DNA from 4 places in the Sphingomonas sp. SORGH_AS_0950 genome. Region 4 is predicted to be linked to each of the others. Evidence: predicted binding sites of a transcription regulator. Region 4 holds the regulator's gene; each other region holds the start of a gene.
What was found. Region 4 encodes LexA, which represses DNA repair genes until DNA is damaged. Its sites were predicted from a motif close to GTTCCNCNCTTGTTCT; they were not measured.

Region 1: a site for LexA is predicted at 6,074-6,089, ahead of QE385_RS19495 (ImuA family protein). Genes of this name have one in related genera too.
Region 2: a site for LexA is predicted at 3,064-3,079, ahead of uvrA (excinuclease ABC subunit UvrA). Genes of this name have one in related genera too.
Region 3: a site for LexA is predicted at 3,677-3,692, ahead of QE385_RS02780 (ATP-dependent helicase). Genes of this name have one in related genera too.

The regions. Positions count from the first base shown of each region.
Region 1 covers NZ_JAUTAE010000003.1:84,036-91,857, forward strand. The annotation lists gene QE385_RS19480 (hypothetical protein) at 42-329, opposite strand; gene QE385_RS19485 (error-prone DNA polymerase) at 334-3,597, opposite strand; gene QE385_RS19490 (DNA polymerase Y family protein) at 3,594-5,378, opposite strand; gene QE385_RS19495 (ImuA family protein) at 5,293-6,033, opposite strand; gene QE385_RS19500 (MucR family transcriptional regulator) at 7,065-7,571, opposite strand; one part of gene QE385_RS19505 (IS3 family transposase) at 7,779-7,822, opposite strand, start outside.
Region 2 covers NZ_JAUTAE010000001.1:3,183,802-3,191,623, reverse strand. The annotation lists gene uvrA (excinuclease ABC subunit UvrA) at 156-3,056, opposite strand; gene QE385_RS14255 (S10 family peptidase) at 3,257-4,759, shown strand; gene QE385_RS14250 (DNA methyltransferase) at 4,969-7,822, shown strand, end outside.
Region 3 covers NZ_JAUTAE010000001.1:683,397-691,218, forward strand. The annotation lists gene rsmD (16S rRNA (guanine(966)-N(2))-methyltransferase RsmD) at 1-79, shown strand, start outside; gene QE385_RS02765 (MFS transporter) at 70-1,344, opposite strand; gene QE385_RS02770 (inorganic phosphate transporter) at 1,411-3,051, opposite strand; gene QE385_RS02775 (UrcA family protein) at 3,179-3,487, opposite strand; gene QE385_RS02780 (ATP-dependent helicase) at 3,695-6,007, shown strand; gene QE385_RS02785 (glycine zipper 2TM domain-containing protein) at 6,092-6,652, shown strand; gene QE385_RS02790 (hypothetical protein) at 6,711-7,070, opposite strand; gene QE385_RS02795 (prolyl oligopeptidase family protein) at 7,166-7,822, opposite strand, start outside.
Region 4 covers NZ_JAUTAE010000001.1:1,196,553-1,204,374, reverse strand. The annotation lists gene QE385_RS05050 (hypothetical protein) at 1-44, opposite strand, end outside; gene QE385_RS05045 (citrate synthase) at 48-1,331, opposite strand; gene gltX (glutamate--tRNA ligase) at 1,334-2,770, opposite strand; gene QE385_RS05035 (ComEC/Rec2 family competence protein) at 2,850-4,934, shown strand; gene lexA (transcriptional repressor LexA) at 4,951-5,631, opposite strand; gene glp (gephyrin-like molybdotransferase Glp) at 5,687-6,871, opposite strand; gene moaC (cyclic pyranopterin monophosphate synthase MoaC) at 6,926-7,393, opposite strand; gene trpC (indole-3-glycerol phosphate synthase TrpC) at 7,390-7,822, opposite strand, start outside.

The DNA of each region.
Region 1 (7,822 bases), on a different contig from region 4:
GGCGAGCGTGCGATATGGCGCTGCGATCGTCGGGCGACTGCTCACAGCGGTGACACGTCCTCATACCGCCCGGCCTTCCGAAGTTGCCGCACGATCCCGTTGAACGCGGCAGTGACCCCCTGGGCGCGCCCGATCTCGTTCGATTGGGAAGCCGCATCCCAGTACAGTTCGAGCGGCCAGCGCTCAGGACAATGCGGCAGCAGGCAGCGCAGTGCGAGCCGCACCTCGATCCCGTCGACCGTCGTCTCCGCGCATCTGGCCACGCCGGCACGCAGGATATGCAGCGACAGCGCGATCACGACGCGCTGATGTCTGGGCAGCTTCGACATGAGGTCAATGGAAGTCGTGCGATTTGAACCGCACGACATCCTCCGGATCCCTACCCTCTGCGTGGGGCGGCCAGTAGCAGTTGCGCGGCTCGGGGCGCCATTCCCGGTCTCCGCGGTCCGGCGAGCCGGGATGCTGTCCCGCATCGCCGCGACCCGTGCGGTGCGGGAACGACATTTCGCCGACGCGATGCAACAGATCGCCATGATCGACGATCCGGTCGCAAATGACGTGGATGACCTCCCCTTCCTTCTGCACACGTCCCTTTAGGCCCACCATGGAGGCCGACATGACGGTGCGCCGTTGCGCTTCGAAGCGGTCGGGCCAGAGGATGCCATTGGCAATTCCCGTCTCGTCCTCGATCGTGATGAACAGGACGCCCTTGGCCGAGCCCGGCTTCTGCCGCACGAGGATGATCCCCGCGACCTCGACGTGACGGCCGTCGCGAACGCTGGCGAGATCGGCGCAGCAGGTGACGCCGCGCCTCTTCAGCTGGTCACGCACGAACGTCAGCGGATGAGCGCGGAGCGAGAGTTGGAGGTTGCGATAGTCCTCGATGACCTCGCGACCATCGGTGAGCGGCCGTAAAGCCACATGGGGCTCAATGCCCTCCGCGCTCTGCATGAAGCTCGTGCGGTCAGCCGCGGCGAACAAGGGCAGCGGTGCTTCGCCCAGCCCCTTCACCTTCCAGAGCCCTTGCCGCCGATCGGCGCCGAAGCCATGGAATGCGTCGCCGTCCGCGAGCTTCTCGATCGAACCCCGCTGAGCGCCGGACCGGCGCCAGACCTCCTCGATGCTCTCATAGGGAGCCGTCGCTCGCGCACCGACGATCTTCGCGCCATCGGCATTCGACAGACCACGGATGACCCGCAGCCCGAGGCGGACGGCAAGGTAACGACCGCCCGTCGGCTCCAAGGTGCAATCCCACCGGCTGGCATTGATGCAGGGCGGTCGCACCTCGACACCGTGCTCGCGCGCATCGCGCACGATCTGCGCCGGCGCGTAGAAGCCCATCGGCTGTGCATTCATGAGAGCTGCGCAAAATACATCGGGATGATGATGCTTCATCCACGCCGAGGCATAGGCGATCTTGGCAAACGACGCGGCATGGCTCTCGGGGAAGCCATAGGAACCGAACCCTTCGAGCTGGCGAAACGTGCGCTCGGCGAAGTCTCGCGGATAGCCGCGCGCGACCATCCCCTCGACCAGCTTCTCGCTGAAATGGCTGACTCCGCCGGTGAATTTGAAGGTGGCCATGGCGCGCCGCAAGGCGTCCGCCTCCGCAGGCGTGAAGCCTGCGCCGACGATTGCGACCTTCATCGCCTGTTCCTGAAAGAGCGGCACGCCGAGGGTCTTTTCCAACACCGCGCGCAGCTCGGGCCGCGGATATTCCGGTCGCTCCAGCCCCTCGCGCCGACGCAGATACGGGTGAACCATGTCGCCCTGGATCGGCCCCGGCCGCACGATCGCAACCTGGATGACGAGATCGTAGAACCGCCGCGGCTTCATGCGCGGCAGCATGCTCATCTGCGCGCGGGACTCGATCTGGAAAGTGCCGAGCGTGTCCGCCTTCTGGATCATCGCAAAGACCGCCGGGTCATCGTCCTGCAGGTCCTTCAACTCGACGTGCAGCCCCTTGTCGGCCTCCAGCATGTTGAAGGCGCGGTTCATGCAGCCGAGCATGCCTAGGCCGAGCACGTCGACCTTCATGAACTTCAATGAGTCGATGTCGTCCTTGTCCCATTCGATGATCTGACGGTCCGCCATCGCGGCGGGCTCGATCGGCACCAGGTCATCGAGCCGATCATGGGTCAGCACGAACCCGCCGGGATGCTGGCTCATATGGCGCGGCACCCCGATCAGCTTGCGCGCGAGATCGAGCGTCAGGCGCAGGCGGCGATCGCCGATATCAAGGTTCAGCTCGTCGACCTGTTTTTCGCCGACCCCCTCGGCCGACCAGCCCCAGACCAGCCCGGCCAGCGACGAGGTCAGATCCTCCGGCAGGCCCAGCGCCTTGCCGACGTCGCGTACCGCGCCGCGCGCACGGTAGCGAGTGACCACCGCGGTCAGCGCCGCGCGATCACGCCCATAGGTCTCGTAGATCCACTGGATGATTTCCTCGCGCCGCTCATGTTCGAAATCGACGTCGATATCGGGCGGCTCGCGCCGCTCGCCCGATACGAACCGCTCGAACAGCAGCTCGTGCTTGATCGGGTCGATCGAAGTGACGCCGAGGACGAAGCACACGCAGCTATTGGCCGCCGAACCGCGCCCCTGGCAGAGGATCCCGCGCCGGCGCGCCTCGCGGACGATGGCGTGCACGGTCAGGAAATAGGGAGCATAGCCCAGCTCGCCGATCAGGCGCAGTTCGTGCGCAATCTGATCGCGATACGGCTGCGGCACGTCGCCGTCGAACATGCGATCGACGGCCTCAGCCGTGAGCTGCTCGAGTGCGCCTTGCGCGCTCAATCCTTCGATCACCCGTTCATGCGGGTATTGGTACGCGAGCTCGCCCAGGTCGAAGGTGCAGAGCCGCGCGATATCAACGCTCGCCTGAAGCGCATCGGGATAGGCGCGGAAACGCCGCACCATCTCGTCTGGCGATTTCAGCGCGCGATCCGCATTGACCTCGCGGGCGTAGCCGAGCTCGTCGACGGTGCATTTCTCGCGCACCGCGGTCACGACGTCCTGCAGGAGGCGGGCCTCGGGCGCATGGTAGAGGACATCGCCGGTGACGACGGCGCGGACCCCTGCCCCGCCCGCTTGGCGCGCAAGCGCATCGATGCGGACGGCATCGCCCGGCCGGCGCCGTTGGAACAGTGCCATGTAGCCGCGCCGCCCATATACCGCCGTCAGGTCCTTCAGTGCCGCAAGATTCTCTTCGTCGGCCTCATGCGGCAGCAGGATGGCGATCACGCCGTCCGACCACGGCTGCAGGTCGTGCCAGTGGAGCAAGCAGCCCCCCTTCCCTGCCCGCTTCTTGCCGACGGTAAGAAGCCGCGTGATCCGTGACCAGGCTGCGCGATCGGTGGGATAGAGCAGCAGGCGCCGACCGCAGGACAGGTCGATGCGGGTGCCGGCGATCGACCGCACATGGGTCGCCTTCTGCGCCTCCCAGGCGCGCACCACCCCGCCCACCGTGCCGATGTCGCTGATGCCGATCGCCGGATAGCCGAGCAGCGCCGCAGCCGCGAACAGCTCGTCGGGCGACGATGCACCCCGGAGCAGCGAGAAGTGCGTTAGAACCTGCAGCTCGATATAATGGGTCATCCGAAGACCCCATGCATCCACCAGCTAAGGTTGCCGGTGGCGTCCTCGAAACCGTCCCCGCGCCGGAAAACCCAGTAGCGGCCGCCCTCCTCATCCTCGACGCGGTAATAGTCTCGGACCGCCCAAATCTCGGCGTCGCGCCGCCACCACTCGCCGTGGATCCGTTCGGGGCCATCGCCCGCCACGACCTTGTGCGTCCTGCCGCGCCATTCGAACCGCCGGGGGGGCTGATCCGGCATCAGCGCGATCACACGCGCGAGGGGTTCCGGTCTTGCGAACAGGCGGATCGGCCGTTGCCAGGACGGCCAGTGGCCGGGCATGCCATTCGGGTCGGAGCGGGCGACGGCCCGCTCCGGCACATGGCTTTCGATCGGCGCGGTGCGAAAGACCGCATGTGGTCCGATCCTGCCAGCGATGATGTCGACCAGACGCGCCGGATCTCGCACCAACGTCTCGCCGGCAAGGACCGCGCCCAGGTCGACTGCATCGAGCGGTTCGGTATGTGGCGCCACCAGCCAGAATTTCTCGATCCCCATGCCAGGATCGATCCGTTCGATTCTGAGGTTCAGCAGCCGCAGGAGATGCGGCACCTCGCGCGTCGGCCGGGACGTGCCGATGGCGACCATCTGCTCGGTGCCATCGACACGCAGGCCGGTCAGGCGCAGCGAGCGCGCGCCGATCCCCCGCGCCTGTAGAACGCCGGCAAGATCGCCAAGAAGATCGGCCATCACCTGTTCGATCGCCTCAGCAGTCTCGATCGGTTCGAGAAGCCGACGCTCGACCATCGGCAGTTCGGCATCCTCGCGCGGCGTGATCGGCTCGGCGACTGCGCCGAGCGCCTGGTCAAGCCGAGTGATCGCCGCCAGGCCGAGCCGGCGCGCCAGCGGTCCCCGTGCAACCGGCAGCAGATCAGCGACCGTCTCGAATCCGAACCGTTTGGCTGCGCTCAGCGCGCTTGGTTCCAGACGCAGCGCCGCGATCGGCAGAGGTGCGATCGCGCCGGCGGTTGCGCCTGGCGCGACGTGGATGCAATCGCTCCGACCAAATCGCGCAAGGGCATGCGCCGCGCCCCCGGTATCTGCCACGGCAGCCCGGGCAGTGAACCCGGCGCGTCGGCAGAAGGCGAGGAGTCGCTGGCAGAAGCGCTCCTCCCCGCCGTGGAGGTGGGCGCAGCCGGTGAGATCGATCCAGAGGCCGTCACTGGGCGTGACCGCGGCGATCGGCGACCACCGGCGCACTGCCAGTAGCGCAAGCCGGTCGAGCAGCGCGGCGTCGGCCTCCGGCTCAGCCGGGCGGAAGTCGAGATCGGACACCAGCGCGCGGGCGTGGGTCGCTGCCATCCCTGGGTGGATGCCAAGCGCGCGCGCGCCCTCACAGGCGGCCACCACCTCTTCGCGTCGACCGGATTTGCCGATCAGCGCGAGCGGCGCGTGATCGAGCGGTGCCATCTCCGGAACGCTCATGCGCTGTATGGGCGCTGTCGCCTTGTAAGGATGGCTTGCTGCTTCCGACCGTCGACCAAGCTCGCGCATGGGTGGCTGTGCATGCGTCGGCAGCATCGCGATCTGCGCCGCGACATCGGCGCGGGAGCGCAGACCTTCGCGCGCCCAGCGTGCGCCCGGCCGCCACCCGCCGCCCCGCGGCACCGAACAGGCACCGGGGTTGTCGTCGATCGGCAGCTCGAGGGCGGCCCGCTCAAGCCGCGACGATGCGGACCGCTCCGCCCGTCTCAGCCGCTCCACGGCCAAGTTCGGCAGGAACAGCGAGACGACCCGTCTCATCGCTACCCTCCACAATTAGGGAGAAGTCCCCTCCCCCACGCTGTCGGACGCATTCTACAAACCATCGCGCCCGTCCTACGCCCGCGACGTCGAGCCGCTCGGACGGCGCGGCTCCGATCCGCCAGCGGGTCCACGCGGCAGACGGTTCGGCCAACGGATCCTCGTTGCGGCTCCGCCTGCGCCGAAGCAACAGGATCGGCAGGTCAGCCTCCGCCGCGACGAGCTGGAGGCGACGGGTCGCAACCATAGACACCTTGCTCGCCTCCGCGACGATCGCTGACGGCGTTCCGTCGCGCACCGCGTCTTCGACGACGGCAAGCAGAGCTGCATCATCGCGCGGCTGCGCGTGGATGACCCTCGCGGCCGGCAGCCCCGCCTGTTCGAGGGCCGGCGCATAAAGATCCGTCCTGCCGCTCACCCAAAGAACGGGACCGCCGATATGTGCCGCTTCCCGCGCCGCGATGCCGGCCAGGAACAACGTCGTTGCGGCATCGTCGACCAGCGCGCTGCTGCGAGCTGTCGCCTCGTGCAGCGCACCCGATCGCAACCCCCCGGCACCGAGCCGTGTGTCGATCGCATCGATGCCGAAAGGCGTGATACGATAATCCGCGATCGGCATCACGATCGTCCGGAGCTGGGCGATGGTCGCAGGCATGGTGCGAGGGAAGACAGACATAACCTGGAAGACTCAATGTGTTCCCTTTATGTTCCGTATTTTGGTGGCAATCGTCAATCGGATTTTGGATGGGATTCTAGGGGTGTATCGTCCAGTCTCGTGAATCAATGGCGGCGCATTGTCGCGCGGCCAGCATGTGCTGGCATGCGGCACATGATCAAATCGGTGCCCTCTGCCAGGATAGGCGCCGCAATCCGACAGGGGAGCATATCTCCTGCCCGCCTGCCCTGGCGATTGGTTACGTCTCGCGGCTTAGGTGTTTAGTCCCGGCCTCTGCTGGACCGTATTGATGACGAACCGCTCGGGCTCTGACGTTCGCATCAGTGCCTGTTCGCTATCGCTGATTGGAGCGGGTGTCAGGACAAGGTATCCCCCGATATGCCTAAGATGGAACGGGAGTTGTACAAATCATCAACAGAAAGTGAATTTACCCCTTTCGCCTTTCTATAAATTGACTCATAAAATTCCAATGCCGATCCGCTCCGAAAACCGTTGGCTCTATCCGATCGACTGGCAGCAGCTGTCGGATCGCATTCGGTTCGACCGGGCGAAATCTCGCTGTGAACGATGCGCCCGGCCCCATCTGCGCCTGGTTCCGCACTTGGGCGACGGTCGATGGTGGGACGCCGACCTTCAATGTTGGCGTTCCGCGCGAGGCAAGCGCGTCACAGTCCGTTATGTCGATATCGCTGCGGTACGGACGACTTATGTCGTCCTGGCCTGTGCGCATCTGGATCATGACCCAGGTCACAACTGGCCTGCCAATTTGGCGGCCTTATGCCAACGATGCCATATGCTGCACGACGCGGCGGAACATCGTTGGCAAAGGTGGTGGAACAACTTCAGGCGCCGCGCCCTTCGCGACCTCTACGAAGACCCTCGTCTGGCACGCAAACGGCTTGGACAGGCGCGATACAGGGCGAGGTTGAGAGGCACAGGCTGAAGAGGTCCGCACCGTAATCAGGTGTAACCGGCGGGCGTACCTCGTTGAAGGCCGCCCGCTAGCTCCGTTATTCTCCGGACAGATGGGCCGCAGCGGCACTTTTGGCGGCCTTCACGCCCTTGGGCTTTGCGGGTACCTTGCTGCCGGGCTTGCGGCCCAGACCGATCTTCTTGGCCATCGCGCGACGGCTTTCCGAATAGCTCTCGGCGACCATTGGATAGTCCGCCTTCAGATTGTAGCGCTCGCGATATTGCTCGGGCGTAAGCCCATGGGTTGCCAAATGGCGGCGCAAGGTCTTGTAGGGCTTGCCATCGATCATCGAGACGATGTGATCCCTCGAGGCCAGCGACTTCCGCACCGACACTGCTGGGGTGTATTCGATAGTATCGACCGCCTCCCCTCCCGAAGGTGCGCTACCGCCAGCCAGCTGTAGAATGGCGCTGTGCATGCTGCCCAGGAAAGCCGGAACCTGCTCCGCGTCTATCCGGGTGTTGGGGTTGCCCAGCCAGGCAATGGTCAGTTCGGTCGCGAGTTCGACAGCCTGTGCAGTGTCGGTGATGTTTTCGTCAGCCATGTTTTGTCCAGATGGGAGTGTCAGGAGCTTTACGGTGCTGCTCGGTCTATTGAACCGTTGACGGCCATGCCACAGCACGCGTCTTGCAGCAGCAACGGGTGCAAATCGTCAAGACATTATTTTCCTGATAAGTCTTATCGCTCAACTAATCATATGGTGAGGCGGAACGTATCGCCGCTGATCTGCCCCCCGTTTCACCGGACGGATTTAAGCGGTTGCAAAAACCAGTGCGCGATGTTCGCGCGGCGAAC
Region 2 (7,822 bases), 2.0 Mb from region 4:
AGGCCGGGATCCAGTGGGGCGGACATTGATGCGTTGCCCTACGCGTCCCGCGACTGGCCCCCGGCCTCGGCCGGGGTGGCGCGGAAAGGAGCAAGCAATAGGCTGCCCCCTTCCCCATACCGGCATGGTTCCCCTCCCCATGCCGGGGAAGATCGCTATTCCGCCGCCTGCGCCTGCCCCTTGTCGAGCAGCGGCTTCAGATACTTGCCCGTAAAGCTACGCGGTTCTGCCGCGACCACTTCGGGCGTGCCGACCGCGACGATCTCGCCGCCCTTGACGCCGCCTTCCGGCCCTAGGTCCACGATCCAGTCGGCGGTCTTGATGACGTCGAGATTATGCTCGATCACCACCACCGTATTACCCTGTTCGACCAGCGCATGCAGCACTTCGAGCAATTTGCGGACGTCCTCGAAGTGAAGCCCCGTGGTCGGCTCGTCGAGGATGTAGAGCGTGTTGCCGGTCGCGCGGCGCGACAATTCCTTGGCCAGCTTCACCCGCTGCGCCTCGCCGCCCGACAGGGTCGTCGCCTGCTGGCCGACCTTGACGTAGCCTAAGCCGACCTCGACCAGCATCGCCATCTTGTCGCGGATCGACGGCACCGCCTGGAAGAATTCGGCGGCGTCCTCGACGGTCATGTCGAGCACATCGGCGATCGAGTGGCCCTTGAACTTCACCTCCAGCGTCTCGCGATTGTAGCGCGCGCCGTGGCAGACGTCGCACGTCACATAGACGTCGGGCAGGAAGTGCATCTCGATCTTGAGCACGCCGTCGCCCTGGCACGCCTCGCACCGGCCGCCCTTGACGTTGAAGCTGAACCGGCCGGGCTTGTAGCCGCGCGCCTGCGCCTCGGGCAGCCCCGCGAACCAGTCGCGAATCTGGGTGAAGGCGCCGGTATAGGTCGCCGGGTTCGATCGCGGGGTGCGGCCGATCGGCGACTGGTCGATGTCGATCACCTTGTCGAGATGTTCGAGCCCGCTGATCTTCTCATGCTTGCCTGCCAGGATGCGCGCGCCGTTGAGCGTCCGCGCGGCGGCGGCATAGAGGGTGTCGATGGTGAAGCTCGACTTGCCCGAGCCCGATACGCCGGTGATACAGGTGAAGGTGCCGAGCGGAATGCTCGCGGTCACGCCCTGGAGGTTGTTGGCGGTCGCCTTGTACACGGTCAGCTTCTTGCCCGAGCCCTTGCGGCGCTTGGCGGGCACCGCGATCTCGCGCGTGCCGTTGAGGTAATCGGCGGTGACGCTGGTCTTGGACTTGAGCAATTGCTTCAGCGTGCCGTGCGCGACGATCTGGCCGCCATGCACGCCAGCACCCGGCCCCATGTCGATGACATAATCGGCGGTGCGGATCGCATCCTCGTCATGCTCGACCACCAGCACGGTGTTGCCCAGGTCGCGCAACCGCCGCAGGGTCGCGAGCAGCATGTCGTTGTCGCGCTGGTGAAGTCCGATCGACGGCTCGTCCAGCACGTACAGCACGCCCGAGAGGCCCGAACCGATCTGCGACGCCAGGCGAATCCGCTGGCTCTCGCCACCCGACAGCGTGCCGCTGGTCCGGTCGAGATTCAGGTAATCCAGCCCTACATTGTTGAGGAAGCCCAGCCGCTCGACAATTTCCTTCAGGATCGGCTGCGCGATGGCGCGCTGCTGGTCGGTCAGATGTTCGGGCAGGCCGGTGAAAAACGCCAGCGCGTCCACCACCGACAGGCGGGTCGCATAAGAGATGTCCTGCATCGCGACCTTCACCGCCCGCGCCTCGGGCTTCAGCCGCGCGCCATGGCAGACTTCGCAGGGCTGCGACGACTGATAGTTGGACAGTTCCTCGCGCATCCAGGCGCTCTCGGTCTGGAGCATCCGGCGGTTGAGGTTGCCGATCACGCCCTCGAACGGCTTCTTGACGTCATAGGACTTCTTGCCGTCGATGAAGGTCAGCGTGACCGCCTTGCCCTTGGTGCCATGCAGGATCACCTCCTGCACCTTGGGGTCGAGGTCCTTCCACGGCGTCTCCAGCGAGAAGCCGAACTCACGCGCGAGGCTGCCCAGCACCTGCATATAATAGGGGCTGGGCGGGTTGGACTTGGCCCAGGGCACGACCGCGCCCTTCTTGATCGACAGCTCGTGATTGGGGACGACCAGATCCTCGTCGAAGATCAGCTTCTCGCCCAGGCCGTCACAGGCCGGGCACGCCCCCTGCGGCGCGTTGAACGAGAAGAGGCGCGGCTCGATTTCGGAAATGGTGAAGCCGGAGATCGGGCAGGCGAACTTCTCCGAGAATACGATCCGGCCATCGGGCGCATTGTCGCCCAGCACCGCCGACTTGGGCGTGTGCGGCTCGACCGGATCGGCGGGGTCGACATAGGCAAGCCCGTCGGCCAGCTTCAGCGCGGTCTCGAAACTGTCGGCCAGGCGGGTCGCGATATCCTCGCGCACCACCAAGCGGTCGACCACCACCTCGATGTCGTGCTTGAACTTCTTGTCGAGCGCCGGCGCCTCGTCGATCTCGTAGAGCTGGCCGTCGATGCGGACGCGGGTGAAGCCCGCCTTCTGCCACTCGGCCATTTCCTTGCGATATTCGCCCTTGCGGCCGCGCACCACGGGCGCGAGCAGATAGAGGCGCGTGCCCTCGGGCAGCGTCATCACCCGGTCGACCATCTGGCTGACCGTCTGCGCCGCGATCGGCTCGCCGGTGGCGGGGCTGTAGGGGATGCCGACACGCGCCCAGAGCAGGCGCATATAGTCGTAGATTTCGGTGACCGTCGCCACGGTCGAGCGCGGGTTGCGGCTGGTCGTCTTCTGCTCGATCGAGATGGCGGGCGACAGCCCCTCGATATGGTCGACGTCCGGCTTCTGCATCATCTCCAGGAACTGGCGCGCATAGGCCGACAGCGACTCGACATAGCGGCGCTGCCCCTCGGCATAGATGGTGTCGAACGCGAGGCTGGACTTGCCCGACCCCGACAGGCCGGTGATCACCGTCAGCGTGTCACGGGGAATGTCGATATCGACATCCTTGAGATTGTGCTCGCGCGCGCCGCGGACGGAAATCTTGGTCAGCATGAGGCAGGTTCTACTTCTGTTCCGGAGAGAAGGCCAGAGGCGAGATAGGAAGCGACAGGCCCCATTGCGAGGGGCGGTTTGGGACGGGCTTGCAGGAACGCCGGAGCTTCGCCCATGATCCCTTTGAAAAGCCGGGGGCTTGGCAATTCCCGCGCTTTGCATGATACACTGTCTCATTTCCGAGGGGGAGCGTTTCCATCTTGTCCAAGACCCTGCACCTGTCCGCCCTGTTGCTGTTGGCCGCTCAGACGACGCCTGCGCTGGCGCAAAAGGCCGAGAAGACCGAGACCAAGACCACCGAAACCAAGGACGACGACAGCAAGCGTCCGCCGCTCCCCGCCGACAGGACGATCACGCAAAGCGCGCGGATCGGCGGCCGGGTCGTCACCTACAAGGCGACCGTGGGCACGATCCCGGTGCGCGACGACAAGGGCAAGGAGATCGGGCAGGTCGTCTATACCGCCTATACCGTGCCCGGCGGCGATGTGCGGCGCCCGGTGACCTTCGCGTTCAACGGCGGGCCGGGCGCGTCGTCGGTCTATCTGAACATGGGCGCGGTGGGGCCCAAGCGCGTCCCCTTCGGCGCGCAGGGCGATGCGCCGTCCGACGCGCCGGTCACGACCGACAATCCGAACAGCTGGCTGGACTTCACCGACCTGGTCTTCATCGACCCCATCGGCACCGGCTTCAGCCGCAGCCTGGTGGACGAGGCGGAGACCAAGAAGGCCTTCTACGCCAACGACCCGGACATCAAATATCTGTCCAAGGTCGTCTATGACTGGCTGGTCAAGGAAGGCCGGTTGCGCTCGCCCAAATATGTGATGGGCGAAAGCTATGGCGGCTACCGCGCGCCGCGCATCGCCTATGAGCTTCAGTCGCAGATCGGCGTCGGGGTCAACGGGCTGGTGATGGTGTCGCCCTATCTCGACCCGGCCTCGGGCGACGACGCCACCGCGCTGTCGCCGCTGCCCTGGATGATCGACCTGCCCTCGATGGCGGCGGCCCAGCTGGAGCGGCAGGGCAAGCTGACCCCCGAGGCGATGGCGGGCGTCGAGGCCTATGCGCGCGGCGATTACCTGCGCGACCTGATGCGCGGGCGGTCGGACACCCAGGCGGTCGACCGGCTGGTCAGCCGCGTCACCGAGCTGACCGGCCTCGACCCCGCGCTGGTCCGCCGGCTGGGCGGGCGGATCGATACGCGGACGTACTTGCGCGAGATTCACCGCAACGATTCGACGATCGGCAGCATCTACGACTCGAACGTCACCGCCTTCGACCCCTTCCCCTGGTCGTCGCAGCAGCGGTCCAACGACCCGCTGCTCGACTCGCTGATCGCGCCGACGACCAGCGCGATGGTCGATTTCGTGACGCGCGAAGTGGGCTGGAAGACCGACGCGCGCTATCATGCGCTGTCCTATGAGGTGAACAGCGCCTGGGATCGCGGCAAGCCCGACGACACCCCCGTCACCGACCTGCGCAAGGCGATCGCCAACGATCCCAAGATGAAGGTGATGATCGTCCATGGCTGGGACGACCTGTCCTGCCCCTATTTCGCGTCGCGGCTGATCGTCGACCAGATGCCGAGCTATGGCGTGGCGCAGCGGGTGCATCTGAACGTCTATCCGGGCGGGCACATGTTCTACAGCCGCACCGACAGCGGCGCGGCGTTCCGGCGCGATGCGATGGCGATGTACGGGGGATAAGTCTTGCATCCATTGTCGATGCTTTTGACCGATCCCGACAGCCGTTCACGCTGAGCGAAGTCGAAGCGCACGCCAGGCGGGTTCCCGATTCCCTTGGCCTTCGACTGCGCTCAGGCTGAACGGAGCGAGGGATTGGGCGAAACCGGTTCCAACTTTGCTTTGCCCTTTTGAAATCCTCTCGATGATCCCCATCGGGAGGATTTCAACTTATGGCGAGCCCGGCGGCGATCGAGGCGTTCATTCGGCGCTGGCAGGCGTGCGAAGGCGGGGCGGAGCGCGCCAATTATGCGCTGTTCCTGACCGAGCTGTGCGCGATCCTCGGCGTCGCCCCGCCTGAGCCCGCCCATGCCACCAGCGCCCGCAACGACTATGTCTTCGAGCGCGCGGTCATCCTGCCCGGTGACGAGGACCGGCGCGGGCGGATCGACCTCTACAAGCGCGGCTGCTTCGTGCTGGAGGCCAAGCAGAGCCGCGAGGGCCTGGGCGCGAAATCGCTCGCCGCCGAAGGTCCGCTGCTCCCCGGCCTGCTCCCCGGCCTGCTCCCCGATGGGGCGGGCGCCGCGCCCCGGTCGCGGCAATGGGACATATTGATGCGCCGCGCGCGCGAACAGGCCGAGCAATATGCCCGCGCGCTACCCGTCGATCATGGCTGGCCGCCCTTCCTGATCGTGGTCGATGTCGGCCGGGTGATCGAGCTGTTCGCCGACTTTTCGGGCCAGGGGAAGCATTACAAGCAATTCCCCGACCGCGCCCGCTTCCGCATCGCGCTGGACGATCTGCGCCGCGAGGAGGTGCGCCAGCGGCTGGCGGCGATCTGGGACGCGCCGCATTCGCTGGACCCGACCCGTCATGCCGCCGCCGTCACCCGCGACGTGGCGACTCGGCTGGCCAGCATCTCCAGGCTGCTGGAGGAGCGCGGGCATGATCCGGAGGGGGTGGCGCTGTTCCTGATGCGCTGCCTGTTCACCATGTTCGCCGAGCATAGCGGACTGCTGCCCGCCGGGGGTTTTGTCACCCTGTTGTCGGACGCGCGCGAGCGACCCGATGCCTTCGTGCCCTGGATCGAGGATCTGTGGCATTCGATGGACCGGGGCGGCGAGGCCAATGTGCTGCGCTGCGCGGTGCGGCGGTTCAATGGCGGGCTGTTCCACACCGCCGACGCCCTGCCCCTCAACCGCGAGGAGATTGGCGAGCTGCTCGCCGCCGCCAAGCGCGACTGGCGCGATGTCGAGCCCGCCATCTTCGGCACGCTGCTCGAACAGGCGCTCGATCCGGCGCAGCGGCGGCGGCTGGGCGCGCATTACACGCCGCGCGCCTATGTCGAGCGGCTGGTGACCGCGACCGTCATCGCCCCCTTGCGCGACGACTGGGCGCAGGTGCTGAGCGCGATGGAGAATGAACGCGCCGACAATCCCCGCGCCGCCGTGCAGCGGGTGCGCGATTTCCACCGGCGGCTGGCGGCGATCCGCGTCCTGGACCCCGCCTGCGGGACCGGCAATTTCCTCTATGTCACGCTCGAGCTGATGAAGCGGCTGGAGGGCGAGGTGCTGGAGGTGCTGGCCGAGCTGTCGGGCGAGGAGATACTGCACCTCGATACCGAGACGGTCCACCCGCGCAATTTCCACGGGATCGAGGTCAACGCCCGCGCCGCCGCCATCGCGCAGCTGGTGCTGTGGCTGGGCTATATCCGCTGGCAGTTGCGCAATGGCGGGCAGGTGTCCGACCCGGTGCTGGAGGATGTCCAGTCGATCGTCACCGCCGACGCGCTGCTCACCCCCACGGGCCAGCGGACGCCCTGGCCGGAGGCGGAGTTCATCGTCGGCAACCCGCCCTTCATCGGCGGCAAGGACCTGCGCGGGCGCTTGCCCGAGGGCATGGCGGAGGCACTGTGGCGCGCCTATCCCAAAATGCCGCGCGCCGCCGATTACGTCCTCTATTGGTGGGACCGCGCCGCGCAGGCGCTGGCGGTGCGGGATACGCCGCTGATCCGCTTCGGCTTCGTCACGACCAATTCGATCACCCAGACCTTCGGCCGCCGGGTCATCGCCCGCGCGCTGGAGGGTACGCCGCCGCTCTCGATCCTGCTGGCGATCCCCGACCATCCCTGGACCAAGGCAACGCCCGATGCCGCGATGGTGCGGATCGCGATGACGGTCATGGGGCGCGGCACGGTCGACGGCCGACGCCTGCGCATCGCCGGGGAGAGCGGGCTGGACAGCGACACGCCCGACATCCGCTTCGCCGAGACGGTCGGGCGGATCAATGCGGACCTGTCGGTGGGAACGGACGTGACCCAGGCCCGGCCATTGCTCGCAAACCAATGGCTATGTTCGCCCGGCGTGAAACTCCACGGCGCGGGCTTCATCGTGTCCTCGGCCGAGGCGGAGATGCTGGGGCTCGGCCGCCGCGAGGGGCTGGAACGACATATCCGCCCCTATTGCCACGGCCGCGACCTGACCGCGCGGACGCGCGGGGCCATGGTGATCGACCTGCTGGGCCTGTCCGAAGCCGAGGTGCGCCAGCGCTTTCCCGAGGTCTATGGCCATGTGCTGCGGAGCGTGAAGCCCGAGCGCGACGACAATGCACGGGCGACCTATCGCAACCAATGGTGGCTGTTCGGCGAACCCCGCCGCGAGCTGCGCCCCGCGCTCGACGGCTTGTCGCGCTATATCGCGACCGTCGAGACGGCCAAGCATCGCATCTTCCAGTTCCTGCCCGCCGACACCCTGCCCGACAACATGCTGGTCTGCGTCGCCACCGAGGATGCCTTTCATCTTGGCGTCCTGTCGTCCTCGGCGAGCCTGGCATGGACCTATGCCAATTGCGGGCTGATGGGCGTCGCGAAATTCGAGCAGGGCCATCGCTATACCAAGACGCAAGTCTTCGACCCCTTCCCCTTCCCCGATGCCAGCGACCCCGCCCGCCGGGTCATCGCCGACCTCGCCGAGGAACTCGACGCCACGCGCAAGCGCATCCTGGCCGAGACGCCCGACCTGACCCTGACCGGCCTGTACAATCTGCGTCACCGGCTGGTCGCGGGGGACAGGCTGACCGCCGGGGACG
Region 3 (7,822 bases), 510 kb from region 4:
GATCGACCTGCCGGGCTTCGTCGTCGACGCCTCGCGCGTCCATGGCAAGGCACGGTTGACCCTGTTGCGTCAGGGCTGAGCCAGGCTCCGCCCCCGCATCAACGCCAGCCCGGCGAGGCTGAGCAGGCCCGCGGCGACCAGATAGCCGCCGACCCAGTTCAGCCCGCCGCGCTCGGTCAGCGCCTGCGCCGCGATCGGCGCCAGCGCGCCGCCGATGATCCCGCCCAGATTGAAGGTCATCGAGACGCCGGTATAGCGCACCCCCGCCGGAAACAGCGCGGGCAGCCAGCCGCCCAGCGGGCCATAGGCGAACCCCATCACGAACAGCGCCGCCGCCAGCCACACGAAGACGATCGCCAGCGATCCCGATCCCAGCATCGGCCCCATTGCGACGCCGACCAGCGCACATCCGGCAAAGCCCAGCGCCAGCATCATGGGCGCACCACGGCGATCGGCCATCACGCTCGACACCACGACGCCCAGCGCCAGGAACAGGATCGCGACGAGCTGGACGCCCAGGAACGCCTCACGCGGATAGCCAAGGGCGCTGGTGCCATAGCCCAGCGCGAAGGCGGTCGCGAGGTAGAAGACGGCGAAACAGGCGATCACCCCACCCGTCCCCGCCAGCAGCGCACGGCCATGTCCCTGCAACAACGTCGCGATCGGCACGCGCGGCAGGGCCTCGGTCCGCTTGGCCTCGGCAAAATCCGGTGTCTCGGTCAGCCGCAGGCGAACCCACAGGCCGAGCATCACCAGCACCGCGCTGGCCAGGAACGGCAGTCGCCAGCCCCAGGCGCGGAATTGCGCATCGGTCAGGACGAGTCCGAGGAGCAGGAAAAAGCCGTTCGCCAGGATGAAGCCGACCGGCGCGCCAAGCGGGGGGAACATGCCCCAGGTGTTGCGACGCCCCGGCGGCGCATTCTCCACCGCCAGCAGCGCCGCGCCACCCCATTCGCCGCCCAGCCCCAGACCTTGGCCCAATCGGGCGATGCACAGCAGCAACGGGGCGATCCAGCCCGCCTGCGCATAGGTCGGCAGGAAGGCGATGGCGACGGTCGATCCGCCCATCAGCATCAGGCTGACCACCAGCGTCGACTTGCGCCCGACCCGGTCGCCGAAGTGACCAAAGGCGATCGCGCCAACCGGCCGCGCGACGAAGGCGAGCCCGAAACTGGCATAGGACAACAGCAATTGCGCCGCCGCCGAGGAGGCCGGGAAGAAGAGCGGGCCGAACACCAGCGCCGCCGCTGTCGCATAGATATAGAAATCGTAGAACTCGACCGCCGTCCCGGTCAGGCTGGCCAGCAGGATATGGCGGTGCGAAGGTGTCGAGGCACGGGTCATCCGCCCGCTGTGGCAGAAGCCAAATGCCGCCGTAAAGACCTATCCGCCGCGACCCGGCGGGCCGGATCAGCCCGCCAGCACCTCGGTCAGCTTCAGCAACAGCCAATAGAGCGTGCCCGACAGCAGCATCGCGACCGGCAGGGTCATGATCCAGGCGAGCGCCATGTTGCGGATCGTCCGCGCCTGGAGCCCGGCGCCATTGGCGACCGAGGCACCGGCGACGCCGGAGGACAGGATATGCGTGGTCGACACCGGCCGCCCCAGCTGGTCGGCGAGCAGGATCGTCGCCGCCGTCATCAGCTCGGCCGCCGCACCCATGCCATAGGTCAGATGCGTCTTGCCGATCCGCTCGCCGACCGTGACCACGATCCGCCGCCAGCCGACCATCGTCCCCAGGCCCAGCGCCAGGGCGACCGTGATCTTCACCCAGAGCGGGATATAGCGGGTGCCGCGCTCCAGCTGCTTGGCATAGCCGTTGAGCGACTCGATCTGGCCGGCGGTGAAACGGCTCTTGGCGCCTTCGTCCTTGGTCACCATCCGGGTGGTATCGAGAACCAAGTACATGTCGTTGCGCAGATTGGGAACGATCGCCGCCGGTACGCGGCTGAGCGTGCCGTAATCGGCGATCCGCTCGCCGATGTCGTGCGACAGGACCGACAGGCCTTCATAGACCTGCGGCGTATCGATCGCCTTGGCGCGCACGCCATCGACGACGGCGGCGCGGGCCTGGTCCAGTGGGACCACATGGCCGGTGCCGTGCGCGGCATAGGCGGCGGAGGCGATGTCGGCGCTGCGGACAAAGGCGGCCATCGCACTTTCGGGCAGCGTCCGGTTGAGCGCATAGGCGGTGGGCGCGCAGCCGATCAGGATCAGCATGATCAGGCCCATCCCCTTCTGCCCGTCATTGCCGCCATGCGCGAAGCTGACCGCCGTGCAGGTGAAGATCAGCAGCGCCCGGATGCCGCGCGGCGGGGGCGTATCGCCCTCGGGTTCGCGATACAGGCGGTCGTCGCGGAAAAAGCGCTTCATGACGAGGAGCAGCATCAGCGCACCGGCAAAGCCGATCAGCGGACTGAACAGCAGCGCGGAGAGGACCTTCCGCACCTGCTCCATGTCGACGCCCGATGTGCCGGGGATACTGGACAAAAGCTGGTTGGCGAGGCCGACTCCCAGGATCGATCCGATCAGCGCGTGGCTGGACGAATTGGGCAGCCCCACCGCCCAGGTCGCCAGATTCCAGATCACCGCCGCCAGTAGCAGCGCGAAGATCATCGCGAACCCGCCCGCCGATCCGACATGCAGCATCAGGTCGATCGGCAGCAGGGTGATGATCGAATAGGCGACCGCGCCGGTGGAGGTGACGACGCCCAGGAAGTTGAAGAAACCCGACCATATGACGGCCACCGGCGCGGGCAGCGAATGGGTATAGATCACCGTCGCCACCGCATTGGCGGTATCGTGGAAGCCGTTGACGAACTCGAACCCCAACGCGATCAGCAGGGCCAGGCCCAGAAAGGCGAAGACACCGACCGCCATCGGCTCGCCGACCCGCGCCGTATCGCTCAGGATGCTGACCCCCGCATAGGCCAGGCCGCCGACGATCAGCGCGAGGAAAATCCACCGCCCCGACGGATGCAGCGACGCATCGAGCTTCGGTCCACGAATGCGAGATTCGGATTCCCCGCCGGCAAGCGCATAAGGTGTCATGATAAACGTCCGTTGCGCCACGGAGGTGACGTTTTTATGACGCCGGGCCCGCGAGCCGTGGCGAATGCCATGCCGGTATGCGGCGGGACGTCCTCGTGCGACGTCCCGCCCTATCCCGGACAGGCCCTTATCGCGTGCTGGCCAGCATGACGGGGGCGGCAAGCAGCGCGGCGACCTTCACGGCGGCGTCGGCCTGCATCTCCGCGCGGCACCGCGCCACGCCTTCGTTCTGCGCCAGATCATTGGTCATGGGTCCGCATGCGATCGCCGCCGCGCGGCGAATGCGGGCGTCGAGCATCGCCCGGTGATCGGGTCGATGGAGATCGAGATCGGCGTGACGGACCTTGATGCTGACCGGTTCGCGCACCTGCGCCTCGACGGAGGCGCCGGACAGGAAAAACGAGGCCGCAAGGGCGACGGCAAAGATCTTGCTCATGGGAAGCTCCTGCATGGGGTCGTGCCCGTCACGGCGGCGTCGGTGTTTCCACCCCGTCGCTCGTCGGCACGCACCGCCCCTAGGCCACCCGCATGTCGGTTTCGGGTCGGGCGTGGGACGCCCGTGTGACATATCCCGCTATGACACAGCATCGCCATCGAACGACCGAAGGTTGCCCCGGCGGCCAACGTTCCCTAACTGTTCGCGATGACCGTCGCTCCCTCCGCCGATCCCGCCCGGATTTCCACCGGACAACTGGCCGATTACCCCTATCTGCGCACGCTGAACCCGGCACAGCGTGAGGCGGTGCTGACCACCGATGGCCCGGTCCTGGTGCTGGCGGGCGCGGGCACGGGCAAGACGGCGGCGCTGACCGCGCGGCTGGCGCATCTGCTCTACACCCGCAAGGCCTGGCCTTCCGAAATCCTGTCCGTCACCTTCACGAACAAGGCCGCACGCGAGATGCGGGAACGCGTCGGGCGGCTGGTCGGCGATGCCGTCGAGGGGATGCCATGGCTGGGCACCTTCCATGCCATCGGTGCCAAGATGCTGCGCCGCCATGCCGAGCTGGTCGGGCTCCAGTCGAACTTCACCATCCTCGACACCGACGACCAGCTCCGCCTGCTCAAGCAGCTGATCGTCGCGGCCGATATCGACGAGAAGCGTTTCCCGGCGCGGGCGCTCGGCGGGCTGATCGACGAGTGGAAGAACAAGGGGCTGGTCCCCGGCGACATCGATGCGGGCGAGGCCGAACGCTATGCCAATGGCCGCGGGGCCGAGCTGTATCGCCAGTATCAGGACCGGCTGCGCAGCGTGAACGCTTGCGACTTCGGCGATCTGCTGCTCCACATGCTGACCATCCTGAAGACGCATCGCGATGTGCTGGAGCATTATCAGCAGCGTTTCCGCTATATCATGGTGGACGAATATCAGGACACCAACAGCGTCCAGTATCTCTGGCTGCGGCTGCTGGCGCAGGCGCGCAAGAATATCGCGTGCGTCGGCGACGACGACCAGTCCATCTATTCCTGGCGCGGCGCGCAGGTGGAGAATATCCTGCGCTTCGAACGCGACTTCCCCGGTGCCAAGGTCATCCGGCTGGAACAGAATTACCGTTCGACCCCGCATATCCTGGGGGCGGCGTCGGGCGTGATCGCCAATAATGGCGGACGGCTGGGCAAGACGCTGTGGACCGAACTCGACGTGGGCGAAAAGGTCCGCGTGCTGGGCGTATGGGACGGCCCCGAAGAGGCCCGGCGCGTCGGCGAGGAGATCGAGGCGGCGCGGCGATCCGGCACCTCCTATGGCGATATCGCGATCCTGGTCCGCGCCTCGCACCAGACGCGCGAGTTCGAGGATCGCTTCATCGCGATCGGCCTGCCCTACCGGATCGTCGGCGGCTTCCGCTTTTACGAGCGTGCCGAAATCCGCGATGCGCTGGCCTATCTGCGGGTGGTCAACCAGCCATCGGACGATCTGGCGTTCGAGCGGATCGTCAACGTTCCCAAGCGCGGGCTGGGCGACAAGGCGCTGGCCAAGATCCATCAATTGGCGCGGGCCGAGGGCCTGCCGCTGACCCTGGCCTCGGCGCGTATCCTCGACACCGACGAACTGACCCCGCAGGCACGGCGGAGCCTGGGCAATCTGATCGGGGACATCGCCCGGTGGCGCGACATGGCCCGCGACCTGCCGCACCCCGAACTTGCCCGACAACTACTGGACGAGAGCGGCTATACCGCCATGTACCAGAACGAGAAGTCGGCGGAGGCGGCCGGGCGGCTGGAGAACCTGTCCGAACTCGTCCGCGCGATGGAGGATTACGAGTCGCTCGGCGCGTTTCTGGAGCATGTGTCGCTGGTCATGGAACGCGATGGCGACCAGCGCGAGCCCGAGGTGACGATCATGACGATCCACGCCGCCAAGGGGCTGGAGTTCGACACCGTCTTCCTCGCGGGCTGGGAGGAAGGGCTGTTCCCCTCGCAGCGCGCGATCGATGAAGGCGGCACGCGCAGCCTGGAGGAGGAGCGGCGCCTCGCCTATGTCGCGATCACCCGCGCGCGGCGCAAGGCGGTGATCCTGCATGCGGCCAACCGCCGCATCTATGGCCAATGGACCTCCAGCCTGCCGAGCCGCTTCGTCGGCGAGCTGCCGCCCGAGCATATCGACAGCGAGACGAGCATGACCGGCGGCGAAAGCCTGTGGCGCGCCAACTGGTCCGAACATGCCGACCCCTTCGCCAATGTGGCGCGGGGGACGGGGCGCGGGCCGGGATGGCAGCGGGCGGCGACCAGCCAGAACGCGACGCCGACGCGACCCGCGCGGATCGTCGAGTCGCGCGCGCCCTCGGTCGGGCTGGGGCAAAAGGGCCGGGACGACCTGGCCGTGGGCGACCGGGTCTTTCACCAGAAATTCGGATATGGGGCGATCGCCGCGATCGAGGGAAACAAGCTGGAGATCGATTTCGAACAGGCGGGGCGCAAGCGGGTGATGGACAGCTTCGTCACCAAAAGCGTCGCCTGATCCGGGGGCGTCGTTCAGGAACCATATCGATTCGTAGCCGTATCGGTCGCATCGCCCGATTGTCCGGGCGCTGGAGGATAACCGATGGGCTTTCGCCGCCTGGCCACCGTCGCGATCACGACGGCCGTCACCCTGACCGCCATTCCCGCCACGGCACAGACCGCCGCCGACGATGCGCGCTTCCGCGCGGCACAGGCGCGGTTCGACCGGGAGTATCAGATCTATCGCCAGGAGGCCGAGCTGTATCTGTCGCGGCGGGAACGTGGCGGATATGACGACGGCTATGACCGCCCCGCCCCGCCGCCGCCCGGCGGTCCCGGCGGCTATCGTGTCGCCCCGTCGATCCCGGCGGATGGCTATGCCAATGGCGAACCCTATTACGACCCGGTCGGCGATTATCGGGACGGCCCGCAATATCGCGAGCGTGTGCTGCAACCGCAGGACCGCGTCTATGCGGGCACCGACGGCCGCTATTATTGCCGCCGGTCGGACGGCACGACCGGCCTGATCATCGGCGGCGCGGCGGGCGGCATATTGGGCAATCTGGTCGGCGGGCGAAGCAGCACGATCGCGACGCTGCTGGGCGCGGCCGGCGGTGCGCTGGCCGGGCGGTCGATCGAGCAGAACCAGGTCCGCTGCCGCTGATCCGATATTTGGGGGCGGTCGGGAACACCAGGCCGCCCCGGATTTCAGCGATACCCGATCAGGCGGGATCGACCATCATGAGGGCGCAGTTCCTGTACTTCTCCGCATCCCGCTCGAACAGCGCGCTGGCGGGGAAGCGGCGCGGGGTCAGGCGCAGCGAGCCCAGGCCCGCCAGCTTGAACGTCCCCATCTTTTCCTCGCGCGGCGGCTTGCCGTCCCGCTCGACGGTTGTGGCATCGACGTACAACTCGTCATGCCGCGTGTAGATCACATGGGGCGCCAACACCACTTCGCCGCGATTATACATGGCGGACACCGCCTGCATCTTCACAATGGCTTCGAAGATGATCGCAGGAGCGCCCGCCGCCGGCTCAGCCGGACGGCGCTCGGTCGTCGTCATATCGGTCATGCCCTGCATTTGCCCGTCCTGCCGCAACGCAGCAAGAGCAATTACGCCGCAATCGCCCATCGAAAAAGGGCGCGAGCGAACGGCATGCGCTCGCGCCCCCTGGTTCACTTCGCCGGGCCCATCAGTTTCTGGGCGAAATAGACCATCTGCTGGGCATTGAGCCGGGCGCCCTGCGCGATGTCGGCGTCGCCCGAATGGCCACCTGCCATATCCTCGTAGAAGAGATAGGGGATGCCATATTCACCCAGCCGCGCCGCGAACTTGCGGGCATGTTGCGGCCCGACCCGATCGTCCTTGGTGGTCGTCCAGATATAGGGCTCGGGATAGGCGACGCCCTTGCGGATATTGGCATAGGGCGAGATCTTGCGCAGGAACGTGGCCTCTTCGGGCACGTCGATCGAGCCATATTCGTCCTTCCACGAATCACCCGCCGCGATCTTCTGATAGCGGACCATGTCGAGCAGCGGCACCTGGATCGTCACCGCCTTCCACAGTTCGGGATGCTGGGTCAACTCGACCCCCATCAGCAGGCCGCCGTTCGAGCCGCCATAGATGCCCAGCTTCTGCGGGCTGGTGATATGCCGCGCGAACAGGTCCTTGGCGACCGAGGCGAAGTCGTCATAGATGATCTGCCGCTTGGTCTTGCGGCCCGCGTCATGCCATTTCGGCCCGAACTCGCCACCACCCCGGATATTGGCGAGCACGAACGCCCCGCCGCGCTCGGTCCAGATCTTGCCGGTCGACCCCAGATAATAGGGCAG
Region 4 (7,822 bases):
AGCATGACACCGATGGCGATCAGGATCGGCCGGAACCGGTTCATGGCTTAGCGCTGCTCGACCGGAACGTACGAACGCTGCGTCGGGCCGGTGTACAGCTGACGCGGACGGCCGATCTTCTGGTCGGGGTCGGTGATCATCTCGTTCCACTGCGCGACCCAGCCGACGGTGCGGGCGAGCGCGAACAGAACGGTGAACATCTCGGTCGGGAAGCCGATCGCCGACAGGATCACGCCCGAATAGAAGTCGACGTTCGGGAACAGCTTCTTCTCGACGAAATAATCGTCGCTCAGCGCGATCTCTTCGAGGCGGAGCGCCGTCTCGAACAGCGGATCATTGACCTTCAGCGCGTCGAACACTTCGCGCACGGTCTTCTGCATCACGGTCGCGCGCGGGTCGTAATTCTTGTACACGCGGTGACCGAAGCCCATCAGGCGGAACGGATCGTTCTTGTCCTTGGCGCGCGCGATGAACTCGGGGATGCGATCGGGCGTGCCGATCTCGCGCAGCATGTTGAGCGCGGCTTCGTTCGCGCCGCCATGCGCCGGACCCCAGAGGCAGGCGATACCCGCCGCGATGCAGGCGAACGGATTGGCGCCCGACGAGCCCGCCAGACGAACGGTCGAGGTCGAGGCGTTCTGCTCGTGATCGGCGTGCAGGATGAAGATGCGGTCCATCGCCTTTTCGACGGCCGGGTTCACTTCATAGGGCTCGGCGGGGACGCCGAAGGTCATGCGCAGGAAGTTGCCGGTGTAGGACAGCGAGTTGTCCGGGTACAGGAAGGGCTGGCCCACGCTGTACTTGTACGCCATCGCCGCGATCGTCGGAATCTTGGCGATCAGGCGGTGCGAGGCGATGGTGCGCTGCACCGGGTCATGGATGTCGGTCGAGTCGTGATAGAAGGCCGACAGCGCGCCGACCACGCCGCACATGATCGCCATCGGGTGCGCGTCGCGGCGGAAGCCACGGAAGAACGCCGCCAGCTGCTCATGCACCATGGTGTGGCGCGTGATGGTGTTGGTGAAGCCCGACAGCTCGTCCTGGTTCGGCAGTTCGCCGTTCAGCAGCAGATAGGCGACTTCCATGAAGCTGCTATTCTCGGCCAGCTCGCCGATCGGATAGCCGCGATGGAGCAGCACGCCCTCGTCGCCGTCGATATAGGTCAGCTCCGACCGGCACGAGGCGGTCGAGGTGAAGCCGGGGTCATAGGTGAACGCGCCGGTCTGCGCATAGAGCTTGCGGATATCGACCACGTCCGGGCCGATCGAACCCGACATGACCGGATAGTCGAACTCTTTGCCTGCGATGTTGAATTTCGCGGTGTCGCTCATGCTCAATTATCCTTCCTATCTGCGGTCATCTGGTCCGCGATCCGACCCAGGCTTTCCTCACGGCCCAACAGGCTGAGCACGTCGAAGATCCCCGGTGACGTCTTGCGTCCGGTCAAGGCAGCGCGGAGCGGCTGAGCGACCTGGCCGAGCTTGACGCCCTCTGCCTCGGCCACCTTGCGTACCGCGTCTTCCAAAAGCTCCGTATCCCAGTTGTGCACCGCGTCAAGCGCGGTGTGTACGGAAAAGAGAATGTGCCGTGCCTTTTCATCGAGAAGACCGGCGGCGGCATCATCCATGGTCAACGGACGGGTCGCGAAAAGGAACCGCGCGCCATCGGCCAATTCGTTCAGATTGGTGGCGCGCGGCTTCAGCGAGGGCATGGCGGCGGTCAGCAGCGCGACGTCCTCCACGCCCATGCGGCCCGCGGTCAGCGCGGCGAGGCGCGCGTCGTCGGCCTCGCGGATATAATGGCCGTTGAGATTTTCCAGCTTCTTCAGGTCGAAGCGCGATGGCGCCTTGCCCACGGCGGCGAGGTCGAACCACTTCACCGCTTCGTCCCGCGTGATGATCTCGGCATCGCCATGACCCCAGCCCAGGCGGAGCAGATAATTGTCGAGTGCTTCCGGAAGGATGCCCATCTCGTCGCGATACGCCTCGATCCCGACCGCGCCGTGACGCTTGGACAGCTTGGCGCCGTCCGATCCGTGGATCAGCGGGATATGCGCATAGATCGGTTCGGCCCAGCCCATCGCCTTGTAGATGGGAAGCTGGCGGAAGGCGTTGTTGAGGTGATCGTCGCCGCGGATCACATGGGTCACGCCCATGTCATGGTCGTCGACCACCACCGCCAGCATATAGGTCGGCGTGCCGTCCGAACGGAGCAGGACCAGATCGTCCAGCTCGGCATTCTGCACGGTGACGCTGCCCTGCACCCGGTCCTCGATCGTGACCGCCCCTTCGCGCGGGGCGCGCAGGCGGACGACGAAGGGCTGGCCCTCGGGCGCGGTCGCGGGATCGGCGTCGCGCCAGGGCGAGCGGATGCGCAGGGGCTGCTTGGCGGCCTGCGCGGCCTCGCGCTGGGCGGCGATCTCGTCCTGCGTCATGTAGCAGCGATAGGCATGGCCCTTGGCCATCATCTCGCGCGCCACCTCGGCATGGCGGTCGGCGCGGGCGAACTGGAACACCGCCTCGCCGTCCCAGTCCAGGCCCAGCCAGCGCATCCCGTCCAGGATCGCGTCGATCGCAGGCTGGGTCGAGCGGGCGCGGTCGGTATCCTCGATGCGCAGCAGGAACTTGCCGCCATTCGCCTTGGCGAACAGCCAGTTGAACAGCGCGGTGCGCGCGCCGCCGATATGGAGGAAGCCGGTCGGCGAGGGCGCGAAGCGGGTGACCACTTCGCCGGCGGCCGACCCGGTGGCGATATCATCTGTTGCGCTCAACCGCGCATACTCCCAATCATGAATTTCGATGGCCTATTCAGCCGCCGCAGCCCCTAGCATCAAGCGCGGCCCTCGCCAAATGCCGCGCTGGACGGCGTTGGAACTTTGGGCGGAACGCGAGCGGACGCAGCTGGCGCTGTGGATGCCGGTGGCCTGGGGGCTGGGCATCGCCTTGTGGTTCGTCCTGCCCGATCCGCGCGGCTGGGCGGCGCTGATCTGTGTGGCGGGCGGGGTCGGGCTGGCGGCGTTCACCCTGTCCGGGGGCGGCCGCGTGACGCGCGCTATCGGCATGGCTGCGCTGCTGGTCGGCGGCGGCGCGGCGCTGGCCTGGGCGCGGGCCGAGTCGGTGGCGGCGCCGGTCCTGGCCCGCCCGGTGCTCGCGACCATGACGGGCGCGGTGGAGGGCGTCGACCGGCTGGCGGCGCGCGGGCTGATGCGGCTGATGCTGCGACCGTTAGAGGCCAGCGTCGGGCGCGGGCGGGCGATCATGCTGCCGCCCCATGTCCGGGTGTCGCTGCCCATCGAGGATGTCCCGGGCGGTCTGGGGCGTGGGGCGATCATCCGCCTGCGCGCGCGACTCATGCCGCCCGCCGGACCGATTGCGCGCGGCGGCCATGACTTTGCCCGTGCCGCCTGGTTTCAGGGGATCGGCGCGACGGGGCGCGGCTTCGCGCCGGTCGAGGTCTTGCGGCCATCGAGCCGGGGAGAGGGGCTTCGCCAGCGGCTGTCTTCCCATATTTTCGCGCGGATCGAAGGGAGTGCGGGCGGTATCGCAGCCGCGCTCGCAACCGGCGATGTCGGCGGTATTGGCGAGGCGGATGCCGAGGCGATGCGTCGGGCGGGTCTCGCGCATCTCCTGTCGGTCAGCGGGCTGCACATCACGGCGGTGGTCGGGATCGTCATGGTCCTGACGATCCGGCTGCTCGCGCTCTGGCCATGGCTGGCGCTGCGCGTGCGGTTGCCGCTGGTCGGGGCGCTGGCGGGCGCGGTCGCGGCGATCGGCTATACCGCGCTGACGGGGGCGGAGGTGCCGACGATCCGGTCCTGTGTCGCCGCCATGCTGGTGCTGGCGGCGCTGGCGCTGGGACGCGAGGCGATGACGCTGCGGCTGGTCGCGGCGGGGGCGTTCATCGTGCTGCTCTTCCGGCCCGAGGCCCTGATGGGGGCGAGTTTCCAGCTGTCCTTCGCGGCGATTACCGCCATCGTCGCGCTGCACGAACATCCCGCCATGCGGCGCTGGTTCGGCCCGCACCCCGACTGGCGCTGGTCGGCGGCGCGGCAGCTGGGGGCGTTGCTCGTCACCGGGCTGGTGGTCGAGGCGGCGCTGATGCCGATCGCCATCTATCATTTCCACAAGGCGGGGCTGTACGGTGCCTTTGCCAATATCGTCGCCATTCCCTGGACGACCTTTGTCGCGATGCCGCTGGAGATGCTGGCGCTGCTGCTCGATCCCGTGGGGCTGGGCGCGCCCTTTTGGTGGCTGCTCGGCCATGCGCTGGGGGCGCTGCTCTGGCTGGCGCGGCAGGTGGCGGCGATGCCGGGGGCGGTGATGGCGCTGCCGGTCGCGCCGAACGGGGCTTTCGCCGTGACGATCCTTGGCGGACTCTGGGTGGCGCTGTGGCGGACGCGGTGGCGATGGCTGGGCGTGCCGGGCGTGGCGATCGGCGTGATCGCCATGCTGGCCGCGCCCTTGCCCGACCTGATCGTGACCGGCGACGGTCGCCATGCCGCGATCCGCACCGGCGGCGGCATGGCGCTGCTGCGGGAGCGGGCGGGGGATTATGTCCGCAATGCGCTATCCGAAATCGGCGGCAGCGACGATGCACCGCTTGCGCTGGTCGACCAGGCGGAGGCGCGGTGCGGCGCCGATATCTGCCTGACCCGGATCATGCGGGACGGGCGCGTCTGGCGGGTGGCGGCGACCCGGAGCGGCTATGCGCTGCCCTGGGCCAGCCTGATCGCGCTGTGCGACCGCGTCGACATCATGATCGCCGACCGGCGGCTGCCCGAGGCGTGTCGCCCGCGCTGGTTGAAACTCGATGCCCTCGCCTTGCGCCGCAGCGGCGGCGTGACGATCCAGCTGTCGGGGCCCGTGGCCGAAACCGCGCGGATGCCGGGGGACCGGCACCCCTGGATCGTGGCGAGCGAGGCGCGTGGACGCTGACCCGCTCGCCCCCTTATCAATCGTAGCGGCGCAGAATGCCCGACAGCTTGCCCTGCACCCGCACCTGGGCGGGCGCGTAACGCTGCGGATCATAGGCGCGGTTGGCGGGGTCGAGCCGGATCATCGAGCCTTCGCGACGGAAATATTTCAGCGTCGCCTCCGCCTCGTCGATCAGCGCAACGACGATCTGGCCGTCGCGGGCAATGTCGGTGCGGCGGATCAGCGCATAGTCGCCGTCGAGGATACCCGCCTCGACCATCGAATCGCCCGACACCTCCAGCGCATAATGCTCGCCCGTGCCGAGCAGGGCAGCGGGGACGGCCAGGGTCGAGCTGCCCTCGAACGCCTCGATCGGGACACCTGCGGCGATACGGCCGTGCAGGGGAATCTCGACCACGTCATTGGCGGGCTCGGCGACCGGCTTCGCGGCGGGCGGGCGCGCATCGGCCGCGCTGGCGGCGGCGGCCACCGGCTTTTCCGGCCGATCGGGCATCCGCAGCACCTCCAAAGCGCGGGCGCGATTGGGCAGGCGGCGGATGAAGTTGCGTTCCTCCAGCGCGGAGATCAGGCGGTGGACACCCGATTTGGACTTGAGGTCCAGCGCCTCCTTCATCTCCTCGAAGGAGGGCGAGACGCCGGTTTCCCGCAAACGGTCGTTGATGAAGCAGACAAGCTCATGCTGCTTTGCGGTGAGCATCGCGATCCTCCGTCCAGAACAGACGTGGAACTTATATGGAACGGAAAGGCTTGCGTCAAGCGAGCATCAGGATTTCCGCCGAGTCGCCCGCACGGGCCGGGGGCGCGTGCGGCGGGCGGATCACCAGGCATGTCGAACGCGCCAGGGTCAGCAGCATCGAGCTGTCCTGGATGGCCGCCGCATGGATGCGCCCGTCGATCATCGCGGCGCGCAGATAGTCGATGCGCGGACCGTTGGCGGGCAGATCCTCACCCAGAATGGCGGGGATCGCGCTGGGGAAGGGATCGCCCGCGCCCGCCATATGCGCGACCAGCGGCTTGACGAAGAGGATCGCGGTGACGAAGGCCGACACCGGATTGCCGGGCAGGCCCAGCACGACCATGTCGTTCAGCCGCCCCGCCATCATCGGCTTGCCGGGGCGGAGCGCGATCCGCCAGAAATCGATGCTGCCGCCCGCCGCCTTCAGCGCGGGCTGGACCAGATCATGGTCCCCCACCGATGCGCCGCCGGTCGTGACCAGCAGATCGGCCGCGACCCCAGCAAAGGCATCGCGCAGCCGTTCCAGATTGTCGGGCAATATGCCCAGGTCGATGATCTCGACGGGCAGGTCGGCGAGCAAAGCGGCCAACATCACGCCGTTCGACTCCGGCAGTGCGTCGGCATCCCCCTGTCCAGGGGGCACGAGTTCGTCGCCGGTCGCGGCGATCGCGATCCGGACGCGCGGGCGGACGGGCAGGGTGCCATGGCCGCCGGTCGCCGCCGCCGCGATCCGCGCGGGCGTCAGCCGCTGCCCGGCGGCGATCAGCCGGTCGCCCTGCGAAAAATCCAGCCCGCGCCGCCGGACATTGCGCCCGCGATGCGCCGGGCCTTCGCCGGTCAGGGTCAGCGTCCGGTCCTCGCGCCCCGCTTCTTCCTGGACCAGCACCGTGTCGGTGCCCGGTGGCAGCGCGGCGCCGGTGAAGATGCGCGTCGCCTGTCCGGCCTCGACCGTCTCGGGAAAAGGGCGCCCGGCGGCGCTTTCGCCAATCACCGTCCACGGCCCCGGCATATCGCCGAAGCGGATCGCATAGCCGTCCATCGCCGACAGGTCGCGCGACGGCTGGGTCCGCTGCGCCAGCACGTCCCGCGCGGCCCAGCGCCCGGCGGCGTCGCGCAGGGCGAGCTCGATCACGGGCCGGTCGGGGGCGAGGGCGAGCAAGCGCTGTTGGGCTTCGGCAACGGGTAGAAGAATGGCGGTCACTCCTGTTGGCGACAAGACGCGTCGTCGGCGCTGGCGTTCCCGCAGGCGGGCCGGTCAGGCGTGCCAGTCACCCGACTTGCCGCCGGTCTTGGACAACAGGCGAATATCGCCGATCGTCATGCGCTTATCGAGCGCCTTGGCCATGTCATAGACGGTCAGCAGCGTGACCGACACGGCCGCCAGCGCCTCCATCTCCACCCCGGTCTGGCCCGCCGTCGCGGCGGTGGCGGTCGCGGTCACGCCTTCGGCATCCAAGGTCAGTTCGATCTCGACCTTGCTGAGCGGAAGCGGGTGGCAGAGCGGGATCAGGTCGCTTGTCTTCTTGGCGGCCATGATCCCCGCGACCCGCGCGACGGCCAGCACGTCACCCTTCTGGACGCTGCCCGCCGCGATCGCGGCGGCGGCCTCGGCCGACATGGTGATCCGCCCCTGCGCCACCGCCTGCCGGGCCGTCACCGACTTGCCCCCGACATCGACCATCCGCGCCGACCCGGTCTCGTCCAGATGGGTGAGGCCGGTCATCCGATCAGTTCGCGGGTCGCCGCCTCGACATCCTGCTGGCGCATCAGCGCTTCGCCGATCAGGAAGCAGTGAATGCCATGCTCGGCCATCGCGTCGAGATCGGCGCGTGTCGTCAGCCCGCTTTCGGCGACGAAGGTGCAACCCTGCGGCGCGCGCCCGACCAGTTCGTAGGTCCGCTGAAAATCGACCGAGAAGTCCCTGAGGTCGCGGTTGTTCACCCCGATCAGCCGCGACTTCAGCCGGGCGGCGCGCTCCATCTCGGCGGCGTCGTGCACCTCGACCAGCGCGTCCATGCCGCACTCGATCGCGGCGGCCTCGATCTCCTGCATCTGGCCGTCGTCCAGCGCGGCGACGATGATCAGGATGGCGTCGGCCCCCAGCGCGCGGGCCTCATGCACCTGCCAGGGATCGACCATGAAGTCCTTGCGC